Regions from separate parts of the Cytobacillus sp. C11.1 genome, predicted to be linked through region 1. Evidence: riboswitches for the same ligand, from Rfam matches in the RefSeq annotation. Region 1 holds a riboswitch; the other holds the start of a gene.
What was found. Region 1 has a riboswitch for cyclic di-GMP ahead of AC3ZVC_RS00595 (anti-repressor SinI family protein). Riboswitches for the same ligand answer to the same signal wherever they lie in the genome.
Positions count from the first base shown of each region.

Region 2: it holds a riboswitch for cyclic di-GMP, as region 1 does, so the genes downstream of both, AC3ZVC_RS05885 (hypothetical protein) here and AC3ZVC_RS00595 (anti-repressor SinI family protein) in region 1, are expected to answer to the same signal.

Region 1 is NZ_CM176935.1:117,907-121,320, forward strand. It holds gene mnmH (tRNA 2-selenouridine(34) synthase MnmH) at 1-628, shown strand, start outside; gene AC3ZVC_RS00590 (helix-turn-helix domain-containing protein) at 777-1,097, shown strand; gene AC3ZVC_RS00595 (anti-repressor SinI family protein) at 1,171-1,320, opposite strand; cyclic di-GMP riboswitch class I at 1,350-1,440, opposite strand; gene AC3ZVC_RS00600 (hypothetical protein) at 1,639-1,890, opposite strand; gene AC3ZVC_RS00605 (helix-turn-helix domain-containing protein) at 2,167-2,508, shown strand; gene AC3ZVC_RS00610 (pseudouridine-5'-phosphate glycosidase) at 2,632-3,414, opposite strand, start outside.
Region 2 is NZ_CM176935.1:1,166,810-1,170,223, forward strand. It holds gene AC3ZVC_RS05880 (polysaccharide deacetylase family protein) at 431-1,666, shown strand; cyclic di-GMP riboswitch class I at 1,766-1,850, shown strand; gene AC3ZVC_RS05885 (hypothetical protein) at 1,944-2,183, shown strand; gene AC3ZVC_RS05890 (S-layer homology domain-containing protein) at 2,362-3,414, shown strand, end outside.

The DNA of each region.
Region 1 (3,414 bases):
CGGCATGACTGGCGTGGGAAAAACGGATGTACTGAAGGTATTAAACGAGAGAGGTTATCCTGTTATAGACCTTGAAGAAATGGCGGGACACCGAGGCTCGATTTTCGGCTCGTTTGGAATGGGTGAGGGCAGCAGCCAAAAAACCTTTGATGCGCTGCTGTATCAAGCACTTTCAGAGGTTAAGGGGTCTCCATATATCATTATGGAAGCAGAGAGCAAGCGAATCGGCAAGGTCGTTCAGCCAGATGAACTGCTGGATACGAAGAAAACAGGTATTCACATCGATATGTATGCAGGTATGGAGTCCCGTGTTCAGCGTATTCTCAGGGATTATGTTGAGCCCTATCAAAAGGAAGAATGGTTCAAGCCTAAAGTAAGCGAAAGCCTTATATTTATAAAAAAAAGACTCAAGGATCATGATATTCGTGCCCAGCTTGATGGAGCTGTTGAAAAAGAAAACTACCCACTGTTCATTAAGCTATTATTGGAACACTATTATGACCCCCGCTATGCCTTTAAGCAGCATGACTATGAAGGGCAGTTCCATCATGTTAACGCTGATGATGTTGAAGCAGCAGCTGAAAAAGTCATCAAAATCATTGAAACACAAAATGCTCCCGTCCTGTGACGTGGAGCATTTATTATAAAACTATCTATATAATTTGGTTATTGCTGTGGTATGATAATAACATTGAACAAATCGTTCTTTATATGGAACCTTTCTGTGAATTCTGCTATAATCATATTACATACAATAATAAGGTGTGTGAGATACAATGATCGGTGATCGTGTTAAAAAACTTCGCCAGGAAAAAAGAATGTCTTTATCAGAGCTTGCTGAACAGGCTGGTGTGGCCAAGTCTTACCTAAGCTCTTTAGAACGCAACCTGCAGACAAACCCATCCATTCAATTCCTTGAAAAAATTGCGGCCGTTTTGAATGTCCCAGTTGACCATTTAATCCATGAGCAAATAAACAAGGACGAGCTCGACACAGAATGGATGAAAATCGTAAAGGAAGCGATGGAATCCGGTGTTTCCAAAGAGCAATTCCGCGAGTTTTTGGATTTTAATAAGTGGAGAAGCGAACAGAAATAAAAATTTATAGAGCCTGAAATTTTTCAGGCTCTATTTATAAAAAACCCTTTACCATCACCTATAAAATTTGGTTTTACCGGGCCTTAGTTAAAACTTCCTTCACTTCATTTTTATGTAGAAATTCACGGATTTCCTCTTTTTCAAGGCCTAAGTTTTTTGCTTCCAAGATCAGCTGCATCCATTCCATATCAATTCCATCCATTTTTAAACCTATTGCCGCCACAACTATTCCCCCCAAAATACTATCGTATTCCAGGCAATCCAGCCATCCTAGTATTTCCCCTAATACCTTAGACCTGTGACTTTGCGTCCTCACCTTTCAATGAGTTTGCCTTTTTCTGTACCTTTTTACTTATCTTTTTCCTAATAAATGTATTCTACTATCATGATATTGATAATGTTGTCATAATATGTCAGCATCCTGCCTTTTTTAAAATATTTAATTAACTTATAATTCGACATATTCTTTTTAAATACTAGGTGCACTGGCCTAAATATTAAATGAGTTTTTCAAGACTTTGCCACTTCTAATAAAAAGATGTTACATATAGTCGAATTCTTTTTTTGTATAGTAAGAAAGTCCAATCCTTTTTTTAAAATTTTCATTAATTTGCTTAAATGAATTTTTTAATGGCTTATTCTTTCTGTAAATGACATGGATCGGCTCCATCGTCATGGCATCCAAAAAATCATTTTCAGTTAAATCATTTCCGCAGCAAGGACAGTGCCAATGCCCAATTTCACTGCTGCTGAAGGATGGGCTATCGCATTTATCACAGTTCTTTTGATACATAGAGCACCACCTAAAAACCTCCGTTCAGAATATTTAAGCTAAAATTAAAACAGAAATGAAATACTAGTCCTTTATAACGAACAGGTAATCTGAGTATAGTTCATATTATCTATTTTGCAAAATTCTAAAAATGGCTGTTTTTTCTCTAAAAAGAACACTTTTTGTTCTATTACTCTAAATACCTTCGTTTATCTCACTATTCCTTACTTTTTATTGAACGAAATGTTCGTTATAATGAATATATATATATATTTTTTTATAAGGAGCATTATGCCTATGGTAGGTAGACGCATTAAAAATTTGAGGATCAAAAGAGGGTATTCTATTAATGAACTCTCCGAAAAAGCCGAGGTATCCAAGTCTTATTTAAGCTACATTGAAAGAGGCATCCAAAAGAATCCCTCTTTGCAGGTACTATCAAGAATAGCAAAAACGCTTGATGCCAATCTTGAGGATTTATTGGAAGAAAATAAAGATATGATAGCCGATCTAACATCCCTGGATGAGGAATGGGTCAGCCTAGTAAGGGAGGCTATACGGCAGGGGATTACGAAGGCAGACTTTTCCTATTATTTAGAGTTTATTAAGTTCAAGAAAATGAATGAAGGGAAAGGATGATTGCTTTAATTTATGACGTACCCGCAGCGTCCTCCTCTATCTTTTAAACAGAACGGGCGGCTTATGTTGCTTAAATGAAAAAGCCAAGCCTATCATTAGCAGATAAAGCCTGGCTTCTCTTTCTTATTTATTATTCAGGCTGACGGCAATTTTAGAGCCAACCTCCGCATTATTCTTTACCAATGCAATATTGGCAGTCAGACTCGTACCTTCTGTTAATTCTTTTACCTTACCTAATAGAAACGGTGTTACTTTTTTACCAGCGATATTGTTTTCCTTCGCTTCTTTTAAAGCTGTTTCAATAACACTTGTAATAAATGCCTCTTCCATCGCATCTTTCTCAGGAATCGGGTTTGCAAGGACAACGCCGCCTTTTAGGCCAAGTTTCCATTTGGTACGGATCATTTCTGCCGCTTCCTCCGCACTGTCTACACGGTAATTTACGTTAAAAGGACTCGTGCGTGTATAGAATGCCGGCAAAACATCTGTTTCAAATCCAACAACCGGGACGCCATGCGTTTCCAAGTATTCAAGGGTTAATCCAATATCCAGGATGGATTTTGCCCCTGCACAGACAACAGCAACATTAGTTTGAGCCAGTTCCTTAAGATCTGCTGAAATGTCCATGGTGGTTTCTGCCTCGCGGTGTACCCCGCCAATTCCGCCTGTCACGAAGACTTCAATCCCTGCCAGCTGTGCGCAGATCATCGTAGCTGCTACAGTTGTTGCACCATTTCTCTTTTTCGCCACCAAAAATGGCAGGTCACGTCTGCTTGCCTTTTCTACATCCTTGCTTTGGGCCAGAAACTCCAGCTCTTCATCAGATAAACCGATTTTGATTTTCCCATTTAAAATCGCAATGGTTGCAGGCACCGCTCCATTTTTACGAATAATTTCTTCGACCTC
Region 2 (3,414 bases), 1.0 Mb from region 1:
AAAGGCACCGGCTTTTCCAGGGCCGATGCCTTAGGGCGATGGTTGGTCTTGGTAACCCATAATGGTTTACCAACCAAAGCCTTACCGTACTTTATTTATAACATTGCTTGTCAAATGGCGTCGATAGTTCATACTAATTATTTTATTTACAGATTTTCCACTATGTTGGTCATACGGATACAGTCTAAGTTCCTATAAATCCGGCGTAATCCTGCTTTTGGACTTCATGGGAGATTTTGCCTCATCCTGGTTATTTGCACCTAACCCAATGGGTTTTTAAGTTAGTAAATTTGTTAAAGAAAACTCTCTCTGAGATCGGGAGGGTTTTCTTATTTTCCAAAATAGGTTCTTTTTATCTAAATTCGACAAAATCTTGTATAATAAAATAGTCCTATTAAATGGAAAATAAGTTAATTAAAGGAGAAAACTAGTGGAAGGATTTAGATGGAAGATTAGGTTATTGATATGTATTGCTTTTTTATTAATGGTATTTGCAAAAGGGGTATCTGCCGAGGAAAAGGGATTCTGGGGTGTGGCCCAGGAAAATGCAACTGTTTACGATCTGATTGATGGCAGGCAGGTAGCAATAGGAACTCTATTAAAAGGAAAAACCTATCAGGTTCTCAATGAAGATGAAAGCAATTACTATATTCCGTTTGGGAATGGTGCGGGAACGGTTAAGAAAAGTTTAATCTTAAAAGCAGTCACCAAAAGTGCCCAGCCATCAAAAGTCATACAGAAGAATTCCAATGAAGCTATCATCACAAAAACGGCTTCAGTTATCTATGACCGGACGGATAAAGCAAAGAAGGGCATTGGGATCGTCAATAAGAATATCCGTTATCCCATCTTGAAAAAGGCAGGGGACTGGTACACCGTTCAAGTGGCCGGACAGACAGGGTATATTCATAAGATGAATGTATACGAAGATCTTGGCGTTCCTGTATTAATGTATCATCATATGCTGGAGGAGCCGGAGAAGACTCCATTTAAATCGAATGCAATGGTTATTAAATCATCAGAATTTCAGCTACAAATGGATTATTTGAAGAAAAATGGCTGGAGAACAATCCTTCTGGGTGATCTGGAACGATATTTGCAGCATGAACAAAACCTGACAGGCAGGGTGGCGGTCATTACGTTTGATGATAATTATACGTCTTTGATGAAGTATGCTTATCCCATTTTAAAAGCCAACAGCCAAAAAGCAGTTTCGTTTGTGATTGGCGGAAAAACGAAGACGTTCGGGCAGCCATGGGATCCGCAGACGCTGCAATATATGGGATATAAAGAGATGCTTGAGACCATGGATATATTTGATTTTCAGCATCATACGCAAGGGATGCACTTACGAGAGAGTGATAGCAGGGTTCCATATTTGCTGTCCAGGGGCCAAGAGGAAATCGAAGCAGACCTTTTAAAAGGCATGCAGCATATTGGAAAGGTTTATGAGGATCCTGCAAGAATCAGATATCTGGCTTATCCGTGGGGACAATATAATGAAACAACGATTCAAGCCGCAAAAGCTGCTGGCATTCGCCTCGCCTTTACAACCGAGACAGGCAATGTGCTGCTTGGAGATCATCCCTACAAACTTAAACGGCAGGGAATTGGGCCTTATCATACTTTTGAAGATTTTATCAGAAAAATAGAAGGGACTTACTAAACTAAACTTTTTATCTAGGTATTTATGTCTGATAATTGTTAAATAATATCGAATATTGTTGAAAATGCAGGACAAAAGTTTTATGATTATAGTAATAGATATTGAAAAAGGCAAACTTATTGAAAGATAAGGACGCAAAGCCGCGAGTCTAAGGCCAGAAGGCTACGATCGTCGGGCTGCCAATTGATTGGAACGGATCCTGTTAATTCAAATGAAAGAGTCCGCCAATCTTTGGCGGGCTTTTAAACTCATATTTTTATAGAAAGCTGGGATTAAGTTGAAGGTGTATTATGGTTCAGTGGAATACTTTGAAAGAGAGATCATTCAGTATCTTTCAGAGGACAGGGATCAAAAGGAGCTGTCGGCAATTGCCTCCATTCTTGAAGGAGAGCTTTTGCACGACTTTATTTGTGATGAAAGGCTCCGGGAGGAATGTCTGGAGAATTTGGAATGTGCGTATAACAAGGTAAATCACCAGTATCGGGAAAACTCTACATTTGAGGCATTATGTGTGTAAAAAGATGTGCAGTCAACGGGCTGCCATCTTTTTTTGTCCCCAACAAACCGCCTACGGCAAAGGTTTCAATGAATTTACTAATATTAGTTTCACAAGAAATGATTTCCATATTTTACAACAAGCTTTTTTTCTGAAAATCTATTAATATTTATTTGATAAATATTAAGGAGGAACGTACTTGCAGCGGGCTTTTAAGGTGGTTTTAACTTTAATTCTTTTGTTGTCCATTCCGGTGCCGTCTTACAGCAATAAAGCAGAAGGGGCGACTTTGTTCCCTGATGTGACCAGTTTCCGTGAAGAGATTATCTTTTTAACTGAAAGAGGGATCATTAGCGGTTATAAAAACGGAAACTTTGGGCCAGATGATCCAATCAAACGGATTCAGGCTGTGCAAATGATTTTAAGGGAGTTGGGTGTTCCGGTTGGAGACGCGCCAGATCCTGGTTTTACGGATGTAGTCCCGGGAAGCCCTGGGTATGATGAAATTGCCAAAGCGACAGAGCTTGGCATTATCTCCGGAAAAGGGGATGGGACGTTTGATCCCCATGGGAAGCTGACAAGAGGCCAGATGGCAATCATCCTGGTCAATGCCTATAATCTGATGGGCACGTATTATACAGGCTTCAAGGATGTAGGTCCTTCCGCGAAGACCTATCCGTTCATTCAGTCGATAGCTGCCCACAGTATTACGGCAGGCTATACAGATGGAACCTTCCGTCCGAATGAAATTATGAAAAGAGCCCATTTTGCTGCATTCATGGCGCGCTTTTTAAATGAGAATTTTAAGCCGTTCAACATGACAACGGCGCCTGTACGCAGTACTGAAGATATTGCGATGCATGAGCAAAGCGTAGTGATGGTTGAGCTGTATGATGAATTCGATGAACTGGTCTCCCAGGGCAGTGGATTTATTGTGGCCAACCAGCTGGTTGCGACCAACTTCCATGTGATTGCTGGCGGATCATACGCGATAGCGGTAACGGCAGATGGAGACGAAATCGAGCTTGAGGGAGTCGTCGAATACGATGAATACCAGGATATCGCGATTTTAAAACCAGTAGACCGAATCGGTTATCCTTCCCTGCCTTTAGCCAGCTTTAGTGCAGTGAAAAAAGGGGAAAAGGCAGTCGCGATCGGCAGTCCATATGGCCTGCAGAACACGATTTCGGAAGGGATTGTATCCGGGAAGCATGTCTTTGAAGATGAAATGGGACAATCAAAAGTAATTCAG